DNA from 2 places in the Kitasatospora sp. NPDC001225 genome. Region 1 is predicted to be linked to the other one. Evidence: riboswitches for the same ligand, from Rfam matches in the RefSeq annotation. Region 1 holds a riboswitch; the other holds the start of a gene.
What was found. A riboswitch is a leader RNA that binds a small molecule or an ion and turns the genes downstream of it on or off. The one in region 1 is predicted to bind cyclic di-AMP.

Region 1 (7,752 bases):
GGCGTGCACGATCACGCCGCCGCCGGCGTACATGCCGACGTGGTGCATGTCCCGGTAGAAGATCACCAGGTCTCCCGGTCGCGCTTCGGACAGGCTGATCCGCTGCCCGGCGTACGCCTGGGCCTGCGAGGTGCGCGGCAGGGTCACTCCGGCCTGCCGCCAGCTGTAGTACATCAGACCGGAGCAGTCGAACGCGTGCGGGCCGGTGGCCCCGTAGACGTACGGGGAGCCGATCATCCGCACCGCGGCGGCCAGCGCGGCCGCCCCGCGCTCGGAGGCGGGCGGGGCGGTGCCGAGGTCCAGCCGGTCGGTGCCCCGGGTGGCGCGCTGCTCGGCGTCCCGGGCGTCCTGGACCGCCAGCCGGGCCCGCTCGACGGCGCCCAGGCCGTTCAGCAGCTTCTGCGCCCCGGCCAGCCGCTGCTGGACCTGCTGCTTGCTGTCGGCGAGCGAACGCCGGGTCCGGTCCAGCTCGGCGAGCTTGTCGGCCGCCTCGGTGCGGCGCTGGTCGAGCCGGCGCTGGCGGGTGATCAGCTCGTGCAGGGTCTCCTGCTGGCGCACGGCGGCCTGGCCCTGGGTGCGGGCGCGGGCCAGGTAGCCCTCCGGGTCGGGCGAGAGGATGAGCTGGGCGGTCTGGGTCATCCCGCCGCCGCGGTACTCGGCCCCGGCCACCATCGCCAGGTCGCCGCGCAGCCCGTTGAGCTGGTCCTGGGCGAGGGCGATCTCGCCCTGGAGGATCGTGGTCTCGCCCTGGAGCCGCCGCTGGGCCTCCTGCGCGGCGTTGAACCTCTCGGACGCCTGCTCGGCCTCGTCGTACAGCTGCTCGACCTGCGTCTTGACGTCCTGACGGTCGCCCGGGTCGGGGCTGGCGGGGGCCGCCTGGGCGCTGCCTCCGGTGGCCGCGCCCAACGCGGTGGCGGCGGCCGCGGTCAGCACCAGCGCCCGGGTGAGCAGTTGGGAACGGCGGTGCACGGGCATGGCGGCAGCGGCTCCAATCCTGCGGCGCGGCCCCCGCCGCCGCACCGGGACGGGCGGCCGTCGAGCGGGAGTCCGGTGGCAGACGTTAGCGAGTCCGGGCAAGCGAGTCCAAACCCCTCCCAACCCGAATATTCACTCCCTAATCGGACATCAGATCGAGCCGCCGGAAAAGCCGCAGGCCCGGCCTCCCCTGGGGGAGACCGGGCCTGGAGACGTCCGAGCGGGGATCAGACCCGCACGATGCCGGTCAGCGGCATGTTGGTGACCGCCTCGTAGCGCACCGACGCGCCCGGCTTGGGGGCGTGCAGCACCTGGCCGTTGCCGGCGTAGATGCCGACGTGGTGGGCGTCGGTGTAGAAGATCAGCAGGTCGCCGGGCTGGGCCTTGGAGAGGTCCGTCCCGAGCCGGGTGCCGGCCGAGGCCTGCGCCTGCGAGGTGCGCGGCAGCGACACGCCGGCCTGGTTGTACGCCCAGACCATCAGACCGGAGCAGTCGAAGGAGCCCGGGCCGGTGGCGCCCCAGACGTACGGGCTGCCGATCTTGGAGGCGGCGGCGGACAGCGCGGCGGCACCGCGCGAGCTGCCGGGGGCCACGTTCACCGGAGCGGTGGTCGTGGGGGCCGAGAGGCTGCCGCGGCTGTTGTCGCGGGAGGCGCGGTCGGCCTGCTGCTGCTGGGCCTGGGCGGCGTCGGCCTTGGCCTTGGCCTCGGCGGCGGCCTTCTCCTCGGCCTGGCGCAGCGCCTGGCGGTCCTGCTCGGTCAGCGTGTTGAGCAGGTCCTGGGCCGCCTTCAGCTTGCCCTGGACCTCGTCCTTGGAGGCCTTCAGCTGCTGGGTGGTCGACTCCAGCTCGGCGAGCTTGCCCTGGGCCTCGTTGCGGTCCTGGTCGAGCTTGCGCTGCTGCTCCTGGAGCTCCTTCAGCTGACCCTTCTGGGTGCTGCCGGCCTGGTTCAGCGCGTCGGCCTGGCTGAGGAAGCTGTCCGGGCTGGAGGAGAACATCAGCTGGACGGTGGGGGATATCCCCCCGTTGCGGTACTGCTCGCCGGCGATCTCGGCGAGGCCGCCCTGGAGCTCGGTGACCTGGGCCTGCTGACGGGCCACCTGGTCCTGCAGGCCGGAGACCTGCTTCTCCAGGTCCTGCTGCTTGGCCTGGGCGGCGTTGTAGTTCTCGGTCGCGACCTCGGCCTGCTCGTTGAGCTGGTCGACCTGCCCCTTGACCTGTTCCTTGGTCGGCTGCGGGTCCGCGTGGGCACCCTGCGCGGAGAGGACGACGGCTGCGGCGGCGACGCCGGTCAGGATCGAGACCCGGGCGCGGCCGGCGGGCTTGGGACGACGATGGGACGCCACGAAGGCGGACTCCTTCTTCCTACGGCCGCCTACCGGGTGAGCTGACGGGTTCGGGCCGGAAGCATGCCCTACGACGCCTCACGGCCGTTCCACCGGCCGACCTGGCGCCGATTCACCCCGGAGGAACGTGGTTCCCCGGCTCCGCTCCGCAGCGCCCCCTACCACTGGGCTCCCCTGTCGGACAGTCGCTTCGACCTGTCCCGCTGCCTTGCGAACTCGACGGTAACCACCGCCGCCACCCTGGCTGGGCGATCGACAGTGCGGTGGTTCGGAGCATGACCCTAGTAACTGAACCGTGATCGGTTCAAATCCTTGTCAGAAAAAAGACAGAAGATTACCCAAGTTCCTTTGTGAAAATGACCGATGGTGACCATTGACGCACACAAGGCTGATCGGTTCTCACCATGTGGTCGTCGAAGGGCCGGAAACCCGAAACGCCACCCCGAACGGGGGTGGCGCTTTTCACAGGCCCCCGCGGGAGCCCCCCGGGCGTGTCGGTCCGTCAGACCCGGCGGATGGTGTTGATCGACATCGCGTCGGCCTTCATCACCTTCACCACGTCACCGGTGTGCGGCGCGTGGACCACCATGCCGTTGCCGATGTACATCCCGACGTGGTGCATGTCGGGGCCGTAGATCACCAGGTCGCCCGGCTGGGCCTGGTCCAGCGAGGGGATCCGGGTGCCGTAGTGGCCCTGCTCCTGCGAGGTGCGCGGCAGCGAGACGCCCGCCTGCCCGTACGCCCAGACCATCAGGCCCGAGCAGTCGAAGGTGGTCGACCCGGTGGCGCCCCACACGTACGGCGAGCCCTGCTTGCTCATCGCCTTGGCCAGCGCCGTGGCCGCGTAGCCGCTGGCCGGCGGCAGGCTGCCGAGGTCGACCCGGTCGCTGCCGCGCGAGGCGCGGTCGTCCTGCGCCTGCTGGGCCCGCAGCGCGGCGCGGTCGGCGGAGCTCAGCGAGTTCAGCAGGTCCTGGGCGGCCTTCAGCTTGGTGTTGACGTCCGACTTGGCCTGGTTCAGGTCCTTGGTGGTGGTGTCCAGCGAGGCGAGGACGGCGGCCGCCTCGGTCTTCTCCTGGTCCAGCCGGCGCTGCTGGTCCAGCAGCCCCTTGAGCGCCTCGGCCTGACTGGTGCTGGCCTGCTGGACGGTGGAGGCCTTGTCCAGGTAGCCGGACGGGTCCGAGGAGAGCATCAGCTGGACGGACGGGTCGATGCCGCCGCTGCGGTACTGCTCGCCCGCCACCTCGGCGAGGCCGCCCTGGAGCTGGGTCATCTGCTCCTGGCCGCGGGCCACCTGGTCCTGCAGCTGGTCGGCCTGCTTGCGCAGCTGGTCGGCCCGCTCCTTGGCGCCGTTGTACTTCTCGGCCGCCTGCTCCTGCTCCTCCTGGAGCTGGTCGATCTGCGCCTTGACGTCCGTCTTGTTCGGCTGCGGCGCGGCGTGCGCGGCCACCTGGGCGGAGAGGGCGACCGCGGTCGCAGCGGCCGCGGTGAGCACGGAGATCCGTGCGCGGCTCGGCTGCTTGGGACGGCGGTGGGAGGCCAAGGGACCGGCTCCTTCTTCCAACGGGCTCACCTGATGGGATGAGATTCCGGAAAATAGGTTTGACGCCAGACCCTAGTGAAGATCTATCCGTTTTGCCACTCCCCCGAAGGCGTGAACTCCGGTCCCCACACTGACTTCACCGGACTCGCACAATGCTCCGAAACAGGCCCTGACCAGGCATCATGCGAACCTCCCCGGGTTCAGGGCCGGGCCAGCCGGTTCAGCAGCAGCACCGACGCCACGGGGCGCGCGCCCGCCTTCCGCACGCCCTCCGCGACCTCCCGGTCGGTGGACACCACCACCACCGGACGGCCCTGCGGCTCGGCCCGCACCAGACGGCGGATCAGCTCGTCGGCCGTCTCCCCGGTCCGGCTGAACCGCACCCGGACCCCGCGCGGTGGCGCCATGATCACCGGGACGTCCAGGTCCTGCCCGTCGAACACGCAGGTGACCTCCGCCTGGGTCCGCTGGGCCAGCATCGCCAGCCCGCCCAGCAGCCGGATCCGCTGCTGCTCCAGCGGCAGCGTCGGATAGCCGGTCTTGGTCACGTTGTAGCCGTCCACCACCAGGTGCACCTGGGGGATCGCCAGCAGCTGGTCCAGCAGCGCCGGATCGTCCTCGGCCAGCCCGCGCCGGGCCACGTCGTGCGGCGAGGCCGCCCCCGGCACCACCGCCTCCACCAGGTCCGCCGGGCGGATCTGGGCGACCGGCAGCGCCAGCTCCCGCTGGAGCCCCTGGGCCGACTGCAGCACGGTGTCCAGCAGCAGCCGCAGCCGCATGTCCTCGACGCTGCGCCCCTCACGGGCCGAACGGCGGCCCTGCTCGGCCGCGTTCTCCAGCTCCAGGACCCGGTGCCGGAGCCGGCGCGCCTCGCTCTCGGCCGCGCCGCGCTCGGCCGCGGCCTGCGCCTTCAGCGCGTCCAGCTCGCCGGCCACCCGGCGGGTCTCGGCCTGCGCCCGGCGGGTGTCGCTCTCCAGCGTCCGCACCCTCTTGCGCAGCGACTCGGCCTCTCTGCGGACGCCGTCGGACTCGGCCCGCTGCCGGTCCGCGTCCGCCCGCGCGGAGGCCCGCACCTCGGCCAGCTCGGCCTGCAGCTTCTCCACCAGCCGGACCGCCTCCGCGGCCGCGTCCTCGGCGCCGGCCCGCTCGGCCTCCTCGCCGGCCTCGGCCACCAGCCGGCTCCAGCCCGTCGAACGCACCAGGTAGGCGGCGGCCGCGACGTCCATCGGATCGGCCGCGCTCGGGACGGTGCCCGACTCCAGCGCCTTCACCAGGTCCGGCTGCCCGAGACGCAGCCGCTCCGCTATCCGCACCCGGAAGGCCGGCTCCGCCTCCAGCGCCGCCGCCAGCGCGGTGGCCGCGTACTTGGCCCGCCGCGCCGGGGTGAACTTGACGTACTGACGCAGGCTCTGCGGGAGCTCGGCCGGCGGCACCCCGCCGAGCGCGTCCGAGGCCAGGCCGACCACCCGACGGCGCACGCCCTCGGGCAGCGGCCGGTCGAGCTTCTCGACGGCGCGCTCCGCCGCGGACCCGGAGGCGCCGTCCGCCGTCCCGGCAGCCTCGGCCGGGGCCTCGGCCGCAGCGGGCTGAAGCCCCTGGGCTGCGCCGGGCTCCTTCGCTGCGTCCACCACGTCCTCGGCTCCGATCCTGGTCCAGCGGGGCACGGCCGCGGCCGCCCCCCGTCGGCACGCTCCGTGCGTCCTGTTCTGTATTGTCCCGTGCGGCGCGGGCGGGTGCGCCGCGCACCCACCCCGCCGCCGCGGCGGGGATCAGCCCTGGTCGGCGGGGGCCTGCGTCTCCTCGGCGCCCGGACGGGCCACCAGCTCGACCTGGTCCACCGCGTTGCACCAGCGGCAGCGCACCGACTCGACGGTCTCGCTCAGCACCTCGGTCTCCTCGACCTTGGACTCGCCGGCCAGGTCGAAGTGCAGGAACTCGGTCACCCGCGCGGTGCGGGTCACGTCGAAGCGGGTGAGGTTGCCGCACAGGGTGCAGCGCCAGCGCGTCTCGGCGGTCAGAGCGGGGACGGTCATCGGGGGTCCTCTCGGGTGGTCCCTGGGTGGGGCAGGCGCTCCCCCCGGAGCCCCGGCGTCGGCGGCGGGAGGCGGGAATGCCCGCCCCAAGCCTATTGCCTGGGGCAACCGTCGCGACCACCGGTTGCCTGAACACCCGGGCTAGTCCACCTGCCGTAAACCGCCGTGTCACCTGCGGCGCCCGGAGGGATGCTTGGCCGCATGGCGCTCGCGGTCCCCGACCACACCGCCGCCCGGGGCGGCCGCCCGGCGGCGACCGCCCCCGTGGTCAGCTACGCCCTGATCGCCCTCAACACCCTGGTCTTCCTGCTCGGCCCGGCCGCGGGGCTCAACCCGCTGTACGGCACCGGCCAGGCCCGGGTCTGCGCGGAGCAGCGGTACGAGCAGCGCTGGGGCGCCGTCCCGGCCGAGGTGCTGGCCGGACGGCCGCTGACCGCCGAACAGCTCGCCGAGGCCCCCGACCCGGTCCCCGGCTGCCCGGCCGCCCCGACCCCGGGCAAGCGCCCGGCGCTGTCCGTCCTCACCGGGCTCTTCCTGCACGCCGGCTGGCTGCACCTGCTCGGGAACCTGCTCTTCCTCCAGGTCTTCGGCCCCACCGTCGAACGCCGGCTGGGCCGGGCCCGGTACGCCGTCTTCTACCTGGCCGCCGGCAGCCTGACCACGTACGGCTTCGCGCTCGCCGAGGCGCACTCGCCGAACTCCACCCGGGTGCTCATCGGGGCCTCCGGGGCGATCGCCGCCGCCCTCGGCGCCTACCTGCGCCTCCACCCCCGGGCCCGGGTGACCACCCTCGTCCCGCTGCTGTTCTTCCTGCCGCTGCGCTTCCCGGCCTGGCTGGTGCTCGGCCTCTGGTTCGTCCTGCAGTGGTGGTCGGTGCACGCGGCCGGCCCCGGGGTGGCGTACCTGGTCCACGTGATCGGCTTCTCGGCCGGGTTCCTCTACGCCTGCACCGTGGTCCGCCACCCCCCGCGACGACCGGGCTGACGCCCGATACGCTGGCGGCACCCCACAAAGGAGCCCGAACTGTGATCACCGCCATCGTCCTGATCAAGACCAGTGTCGACCGCATCCCGGAGATCGCCGAATCCATCGCCGCCATCGACGGCGTGAGCGAGGTCTACTCGGTGACGGGGGGCTACAACCTGGTGGCGATGGTGCGGGTGCGCCGGCACGACGACCTGGCCGAGGTCATCCCGGGCCGGCTCAACAAGGTCCCGGGCGTGGCCCACACCGAGACCCAGATCGCCTTCCGCACCTACTCCCAGCACGACCTGGAGGCCGCCTTCGCCCTCGGCCTGGACGAGTAGCGGTCAGCCCTCGGCGCGCCGGCCCCGCTCGACCTGCACGGTGGCGACGCAGCGCCCGCCCTCGTTGCGGTAGTTCCACGCCGCGCCCTCCGTGACCAGCTCCCGGACGGCGGTCAGGAAGCGGTCGACGTGCTCGTCCGGCGTCCCGGCGCCGAAGCTCACCCGGATCGCGTTCAGGCTGCGCTCGCCCGGCAGCGACGGCTCGGGCGCACCACACTCGGACGGTGCCTCGTCCTCGTCGCCCAGCAGCGTGCGCACCAGCGGGTGGGCGCAGAACAGGCCGTCGCGCACCCCGATGCCGTACTCGGCGGACAGCGCGGCGGAGAAGTGCGAGCTGTTCCAGTCCCGGACGACGAAGGACAGCACGCCCACCCGGGCGGAGCCCTCGCCGAACAGGTTCAGCACCTTGACCTGCGGGATCTCGGCCAGCCCGGCCGTCAGCCGGGCGATCAGCTGCTGCTCGCGGGCCTCCAGCCCGTCGAAGCCGGCCTCGGTCAGCGCCCGGCAGGCCGAGGCGATCGCGTAGGCGCCGATGACGTTCGGCGAGCCGGCCT
Region 2 (7,752 bases), on a different contig from region 1:
GGACGTCGCCCACGCCGTCCTCGCCACCCCGTACGCCACCGGCGCGATCACCGCCGCCGACCTCGCCCTGGCCACCCCCGACCCGCTGGCCCGGTACGAGGCCATGCTGCTCACCCACCTCGCCGACGACCACGCCGAGGCGCTCGACGTCCTCACCCGGCTGCTCGACCCGGCCGTGCTCGCCCACGCCCCGGAGGTCCGCCCGCTCGCCCTGGACCGCCACGGCCTGGTGCTGCGCCTGGACCACTCGCACGGCCACCGCGACGTCCGCCTGGTCTTCCCCGAACCCGCCCGGGACACCGACGACTTCGGCCACCGGATGCACGAGCTGCTGGCCGCCGCCCAGTACGGCCTGCCGGTCCACCGGCGCTGAACCCGGGCCCGCCCGGCGCGAACGCCCGGGCCCGCCGGCCACCGCGGCCCCGGCCCGGTCACCGCTCGACCGCGTCCTCCAGCACCACCCGCCCGATCCGCGCGTACAGCCCGGGCCGCCACCGGCGCACCGCGAGCGCCAGCCCGACCCCGCCCGCGAACACCCCGATCACCAGGTACGGGATCAGCCGGAACAGCAGCGTGTGCGCCGCCTCCCCCGCCGCGGCGTCCCGGTTGAGCACCAGCAGCACCACCACCCCGGCCATCGCCACCCCGCCCGCCAGCGGCGCGGCCAGCGTCCGGAACCAGTGCGCCGTCTCCGGGTGCCGTCCGCGCACGTGGAAGTACCCGACCACGGCGAAGGAGCAGAGCGTCTGCACGACCAGGATCGCCATCGTCCCGAGCAGCGCCAACAGCGTGTACAGGTGCGCGTACGGGTCCATGCCGGCCGCCAGGAACCCCGCCACCAGCCCCACCGCGATGACCGACTGCGTCACCGAGGCGATGTGCGGCGAGCCGTGCCGCGGATGGGTGCGGCCGAGCGCCGGGTGCAGCAGCCCCTCCCGCCCGATCGCGTACAGGTACCGGGCCGCGCACTGGTGGAAGGCCATCGCGCAGGCGAACGAGCCGGTGACGACCAGCCATTGGAAGACCTTCACCGCCCAGGCCCCCAGGTGCGCGGCGAGCTGGTCGAAGAACAGGCTGTTGCCGTCCTTGCCCGGCACCGCGCCGCCCGCCACCGCGACCGCCCGCTCGACGCCGTTGCCGGACACGATCATCCAGGACACGAAGACGTAGAGCAGCCCGACCCCGATCACGGAGATCAGCGTGGCCCGCGGCACCACCCGCTTCGGGTCGCGGGACTCCTCGCCGTACATCGCGGTGGACTCGAAGCCCACCCAGGACCAGAACGCGAAGAACAGTCCGAGTCCGGCCGCCGAGGTGCCCGAACTCCCCACCCCCTTCAGCGCGTTCAGCGGGTTCAGGGTCCCGGCCGCGAGCCCGTCCGGCCCGCCGCCGGAGAGCAGCACCGCCAGTGAGACCGCCGACAGGACGCCGATCTCCAGCACCAGCGCGACCCCGAGCACCCTGGCCGTCAGATGCAGGTCGAACCAGCCCATCACCCCGATCACCGCCGCCCCGAACAGCGCGTACCAGCCCCAGCCGACGTCCACCCCCAGCTGCGAACGGACCAGCCCGCGCAGCGAGTACGCGAAGAAGCCGAGGGCCGCGGCCTCGGTGACGACGTACGCGAGCACCGCGAGCAGCCCCGAGGCCATCCCCGCCACCCGCCCCAGCCCGTGCGAGACGTAGCCGTAGAACGCGCCGGCCGCGGTGATGTGCCGGGCCATCGCCACGTAGCCGACCGAGAACACCGTCAGCACCACGGTCGCCACGATGTACGCCGCGGGCGCGCCCGCGCCGTTGCCCTGACCGACGATGATCGGCAGGTTGCCGGTCATCGCGGTGATCGGGGCGGCGGTGGCGAGCGCCATGAACACCACGCCGACCAGGCCGACCGAGTCCGCCTTCAGCCGGTCGACCCCGCCCGCCCCGGGCCGCTCCCGCCCGGCCGTCTCCCCCGCCACGCCCCCGCTGCGGACCGCCATCCGGCCTCCTCGCCTCCCGGCCCGCCCGACCGCCGGACCGGCCGGGCACTGACCGTCCGCCAGCATGGCGCCCCGGAGGCGCCCGGAGATCCCGGCGACCACCCTGTGGGACACCGGAGTTGACGCTTCGTTCGATCTCTCGAACACCCCGGGCGGGCCCGGGAACGAAAGCGGCCGGCCCGGCCGCACGAGGAGGTCCTCATGCGGCCGGGCCGGCCTGGGCGTGTCCCGCGCCCATGTCCGCCGTGCGGCGATCACCCGGTCGAGCGGTCACCCGACATGACCATCCCGGGCGATCGGTTCGCCCGCAGCGGCGGTGGTTCCTGGTACCCCGGAGCTCTCGGGGTCAGAGCGCGACGCCGTGCGCGCGCAGGTAGGCGACCGGGTTGATGTCCGAGCCGTACTCCGAGCCGTTGCGGATCTCGAAGTGCAGGTGCGGGCCGGTCACGTTGCCGGTGGCGCCGGAGAGGCCGATCTGCTGGCCGGCGGTGACGGTCTGACCGATCCTCACACCGATCGAGGAGAGGTGCGCGTACTCGGCGTAGTGGCCGTCGGCGAGCCTGATCTCGACCTCGTTGCCGTAGGCGCCGCCGTTGCCGGCCTTGACCACGACACCGTTGGCGACGGCGCGCAGCGGGGTGCCGGTGGAAGCGACGAAGTCCTGGCCGGTGTGGTGGCCGGAGGCCCACATCGAACCGGCCACGCCGTAGGCGGTGCCGAGCCGCGGGCTCGCCAGCGGGGCGACGAAGCCGGAGGTGGCGGCGGCGACCGGAGTGGCGGTCACGGCCTGGGCCGGAACGGCGACCTGGAGCTGGGTCTCGAGCTGCGCGGACGGCTTGGCGACCTCGGTCTGCACCTGGACCTGGGCCTGCGGCTTGGCGGCCTGGGTCGCCGGAGCGGACGGCTTGGCGGGCTTGGCCGGAGCGGCGGGCTTCGCCGGGGCGGCGTCGGCGGCCGGAGCGGCGGCGTGGCCGGACAGCGCGAGCTGCTGGCCCGGGAAGATCAGGTTCGGGTCGGCGCCGACGACCGAGCGGTTCTGCTCGTACAGCGCGTGCCAGCCGCCCTCGACGTTCTTGGCGTCGGCGATCTTGGACAGGGTGTCACCGCTGACGACGCGGTAGCTCTCCTGCGCGGCCTGGGCAGCCGGAGCGGCGGCCCGCGTGGCCTGCTTGACCTCGGTGGAGGCGGCGGCCGGAGCGGCCGGGGTGTGGGCCTGGGCGCTCATCGCGGTGACGAGCGGGAGGGCGAAGGACACACCGGTGACGGCGGTGGCGATGCCGATGCGGGCGGCGCGGGGCAGGGCGATACGACGAGCCTGTGCAGGCATGGAATTTTCCTCTCCGACGCCTGCGAGGTGAGCTGTCGGGTTCGGGCTGGAGTTGCCCGGCCGCTTGCGCGGCTTCACCCCAAGCCGGTCCTGGACGCCCGCGCCCTGAGGCGCGAACTCCGGTCCGGCGACTTACCTGTGGGTCCCCCGCTCCTGCCGTACAGAGTTCGTTTCGAACCACCGGGCAGCGGCAGGACTCGGCGTTCCACCCGGCGGATCCGTCCGGACTGGCCGGGCGGTCGCTGAACTAAAACCCATCCGTTCGGGTGAAGCAATGTCGATCTCTTGAAACGGCAACGATCCCCCCTGTCCCAGTGACCCTCCGCAGGCCCGAGCCCACGGTGCGTACACAACCCATTCACCCCCCGCCACTGATCCACGACCCTGCGCCGAGATCGGCCACGCCGCGCACCCGTCCGCTCACGCACCGCCAGCCGCCAACACACCCACCGGTGACCCTTGTCACGTGCGCCTCAGCAGCGCAGGATTCGCCCGTGGCCACCTCCGAGGCCGGCACCCTGCGCCTGGGCACCGCGCAGGGTCGCTGGGTACTAATGGCGACGGTGCTCGGCTCCAGCATGGCGATGCTGGACGGCACCGTGGTGAACGTCGCGCTGCCCCGGATCGGCGCCGACCTCGGCGCCTCCCTCGCGTCCCTGCAATGGACCCTGAACGCCTATCTGCTCACCCTGGCGGGCCTGATCCTGCTCGGCGGCGCGCTCGGCGACCGCTACGGGCGGCGCAAGGTCTTCCTGATCGGCGTGGTCTGGTTCGCCGTCGCCTCCGCGGCCTGCGCCGCCGCGCCGAGCATCCATGTGCTGATCGCCGCCCGCGCCGTCCAGGGCATCGGCGGGGCGCTGCTCACCCCCGGCTCGCTCGCCATGCTCCAGGCCGTCTTCCACCCTGACGACCGCTCGGCGGCGGTCGGGCTCTGGTCCGGCCTCGGCGGGGTGTCGGCGGCGGTCGGCCCCTTCCTCGGCGGCTGGCTGGTGGACGGCCCCGGCTGGCGCTGGATCTTCCTGCTGAACCTGCCGCTCGCCGCCGCCGTGATCGCGGTCACCACCCGGTCGGTGCCGGAGAGCCGGGACGAGGGCGCCTCCGGCCGCTTCGACGTCCTCGGCGCCGTGCTCGCCGCCCTCGCCCTCGGCGCGATCACCTACGCGCTGACGGCGGCCGGCGAGGGCCTGTCCCCCGCCGTCTGGGTCAGCGGGGTGCTCGGAGTGGCGCTCGGCGTCGCCTTCGTGGCGGTCGAGCGCCGCGCGCCCGATCCGATGCTGCCGCTCGGGCTGTTCTCCTCCCGGCTGTTCACCGCCGTGAACCTGGTCACCCTGTGCGTGTACGCGGCGTTCAGCGGCGTCTTCTTCCTGCTGGTGGTGCAGCTCCAGATCGTGTCCGGCTTCTCGCCGCTGGTCTCGGGCTTCGCACTGGTGCCGATCACCGTGCTGATGCTGCTGCTGTCCGCGCGCGCCGGGCGGCTCGGCAAGCGGATCGGCCCGCGCATCCCGCTGACCGTCGGCCCCCTGCTGTGCGCCGCCGGGGTGCTGCTGATGCTGCGCGTCGGCCCGGACTCCTCCTACTGGGTGGACGTGCTGCCCTCCGTCACGGTGATGGGCTGCGGCATGACGCTGCTGGTCGCACCGCTGACGGCGACCGTGCTGGCCGCCGTCGAGGTCCGGCACGCGGGCATCGCCAGCGGGGTCAACAACGCCGCCGCCCGCGCGGCCGGCCTGCTCGCGGTCGCCGCCCTCCCGGCGCTGGCCGGGCTGAGCGGCGACGCCTACCGGGTGCCCTCCTCGGTCGACTCCGCCTTCCACACCGCGATGCTGATCTGCGCGGGCCTGCTGGCCGCCGGCGGGCTGATCGCCCTCGCGACCGTACGGGGCAACGTGCTCGCCGCCGACGACCAGCAGGTGGCCGAGCCGAACTGCGACTGGCCGTGCGGCACCACCACCCCGCCGCTGGACCCGGGCCACGTCCCCACGACGCGCGAGGGCCCCGCCACCGGTCCGGCGGCGGGGCCCTCGGCTCAGGGCTGACGAGACGTCAGAGGATGTCGCCGGGCGCGTACTTGGCGGCCTCCGGGTAGGCGGCCGCGACGGCCTCCACCTGGCGGACCACCTCGGCGACCTGGGCGCCGGCCGCGCCGGTGAAGGACAGCCGGTCGGCGAGCAGCGCGTCCAGCGCGGCCCGGTCCAGCGGGATCCGCTCGTCGGCGGCCAGCCGGTCCAGCAGCTCGTTCTCCCGGGCGCCCGCGCGCATCGCCAGCGCGGAGGCGACGGCGTGCTCCTTGATGACCTCGTGCCCGGTCTCCCGGCCGACGCCCGCGCGCACCGCGCCCATCAGCACCTTGGTGGTGGCGAGGAACGGCAGGTAGCGGTCCAGCTCGGCCTCGATCACCGCAGGGAAGGCGCCGAACTCGTCGAGGACGGTCAGGAAGGTCTCCAGCAGGCCGTCGAAGGCGAAGAACGCGTCCGGCAGCGCGACCCGGCGCACCACCGAGCAGGAGACGTCGCCCTCGTTCCACTGGTCGCCGGCCAGCTCGCCGGTCATCGAGGCGTAGCCGCGCAGGATGACGGCCAGGCCGTTGACGCGCTCGCAGGAGCGGGTGTTCATCTTGTGGGGCATCGCGGAGGAGCCGACCTGGCCCTCCTTGAAGCCCTCCGTGACCAGCTCGTGGCCGGCCATCAGGCGGATGGTCTTGGCCAGGCTGGACGGCGCGGCGGCCAGCTGGACGAGGGCGGTGAGCACCTCGAAGTCCAGCGAGCGCGGGTAGACCTGGCCGACGCTGGTCAGCACGTTCTCGAAGCCGAGGTGCCCGGCGACCCGGCGCTCCAGCTCGGCCAGCTTGTCGGTGTCGCCACCGAGGAGGTCGAGCATGTCCTGGGCGGTGCCGACCGGGCCCTTGATCCCGCGCAGCGGGTAGCGGGCGATCAGCTCCTCCAGGCGGCGGAAGGCGACCAGCAGCTCGTCGGTGATCGACGCGAACCGCTTGCCCAGGGTGGTGGCCTGCGCGGCCACGTTGTGCGAACGGCCGGCCATGACCAGCTCGGCGTGCTGGGCGGACAGCTTGGCCAGGCGCACCAGCACGGCCACCGTGCGGTCCCGCACGTGCTCCAGGGACTGGCGGATCTGCAGCTGCTCGACGTTCTCGGTCAGGTCCCGGGAGGTCATTCCCTTGTGGATCTGCTCGTGCCCGGCGAGCTCGCTGAACTCCTCGATCCGGGCCTTCACGTCGTGGCGGGTGACCCGCTCACGGGCGGCGATCGAGCCGAGGTCGACCTGGTCGATCACCCGCTCGTAGTCGGCGACGGCGGTCGCCGGAACCTCGACGCCGAGGTCCTGCTGGGCCTTCAGGACGGCGAGCCACAGGTGGCGCTCGAGGACCACCTTGTGCTCGGGGGACCACAGCTGGGCCAGGGTCGCCGAGGCGTACCGGGAGGCCAGGACATTGGGGATCTGGGGCTTCGCGCTCACGCTTCGCAAGAGTAACAGCCGAGGTCACGCCGGACGTCGGCGGAGTGGGGTAGGCTGGGTCAATTGAGCGCCTTTCAGATGACGCTTCGCAGCCTTCTCACCGCAAGGATACCACACCGATGAGCGAACCGCCAGTGACCGCGCGGGACTCCAGCGCCCTCGCCGCGGCCCTGCGCACCGAGCAGGCCCACCTCACCCGGCTCTACGCCCGGCTGGACGCCGAGCGCGAACGGGCCCGCCGCACCGCCGACGGCACCCACGACGGCGCCGGGTCCGGCGGCACCCACCAGGCCCGGCTGGAGCGCGAGGTGCGCTCCCGCGAAGCCGCCCGCCACGCCGCCCGACTGGAGGCGGTCGAGCGCGGCCTCTGCTTCGGCCGGCTCGACGAGCGCGACGGCACCGTCCACTACATCGGCCGCACCGGCCTGACCGACGACACGTACGAACCGCTGCTGCTCGACTGGCGCGCCCCGGCCGCCCGCCCCTTCTACACCGCGACCCCCGTCCACCCCGGCCCGGTGGTGCGCCGCCGCCACCTGCACACCCGGGGCCGCACCCTCACCGGCCTCGACGACGAGGCGCTCGACCTCGCCGGGCTGGACGACTCCGGCCGCCGCGCCCTGGTCGGCGAAGCCGCCCTGCTCGCCGCCCTCGACCGCGAGCGCACCGGCCGGATGGGCACCGCCGTCGCCACCATCCAGGCCGAGCAGGACCGGGTGATCCGCTCCCCGCTGCGCGGCGCCCTGGTGGTCCAGGGCGGCCCCGGCACCGGGAAGACGCTGGCCGCCCTGCACCGCGCCGCCTACCTGCTGTTCACCCACCGCGCCGCGCTGGAGCGCCGGGGCGTCCTGGTGATCGGCCCCAACCCCGGCTTCCTGCGGTACATCGAGGAGGTGCTGCCCGCCCTCGGCGAGACCGAGGTGGTGCTCCGCACCGTCGCCGAACTCCTCCCCGGCCTCGCCGCCACCG

Region 2: another riboswitch for cyclic di-AMP. It lies ahead of ACWDCZ_RS05755 (M23 family metallopeptidase); the one in region 1 lies ahead of ACWDCZ_RS35040 (C40 family peptidase).

Annotation. Positions count from the first base shown of each region.
Region 1 is NZ_JBSFJC010000171.1:6,493-14,244, reverse strand. It holds gene ACWDCZ_RS35045 (C40 family peptidase) at 1-975, opposite strand, end outside; gene ACWDCZ_RS35040 (C40 family peptidase) at 1,203-2,318, opposite strand; cyclic di-AMP (ydaO/yuaA leader) riboswitch at 2,329-2,482, opposite strand; gene ACWDCZ_RS35035 (C40 family peptidase) at 2,821-3,858, opposite strand; gene ACWDCZ_RS35030 (NYN domain-containing protein) at 4,059-5,489, opposite strand; gene ACWDCZ_RS35025 (hypothetical protein) at 5,628-5,891, opposite strand; gene ACWDCZ_RS35020 (rhomboid family intramembrane serine protease) at 6,093-6,875, shown strand; gene ACWDCZ_RS35015 (Lrp/AsnC family transcriptional regulator) at 6,917-7,198, shown strand; gene ACWDCZ_RS35010 (aminotransferase class V-fold PLP-dependent enzyme) at 7,202-7,752, opposite strand, start outside.
Region 2 is NZ_JBSFJC010000010.1:85,730-93,481, forward strand. It holds gene ACWDCZ_RS05745 (DUF2470 domain-containing protein) at 1-373, shown strand, start outside; gene ACWDCZ_RS05750 (APC family permease) at 432-1,982, opposite strand; gene ACWDCZ_RS05755 (M23 family metallopeptidase) at 2,329-3,309, opposite strand; cyclic di-AMP (ydaO/yuaA leader) riboswitch at 3,312-3,449, opposite strand; gene ACWDCZ_RS05760 (MFS transporter) at 3,864-5,345, shown strand; gene purB (adenylosuccinate lyase) at 5,353-6,783, opposite strand; gene ACWDCZ_RS05770 (HelD family protein) at 6,903-7,752, shown strand, end outside.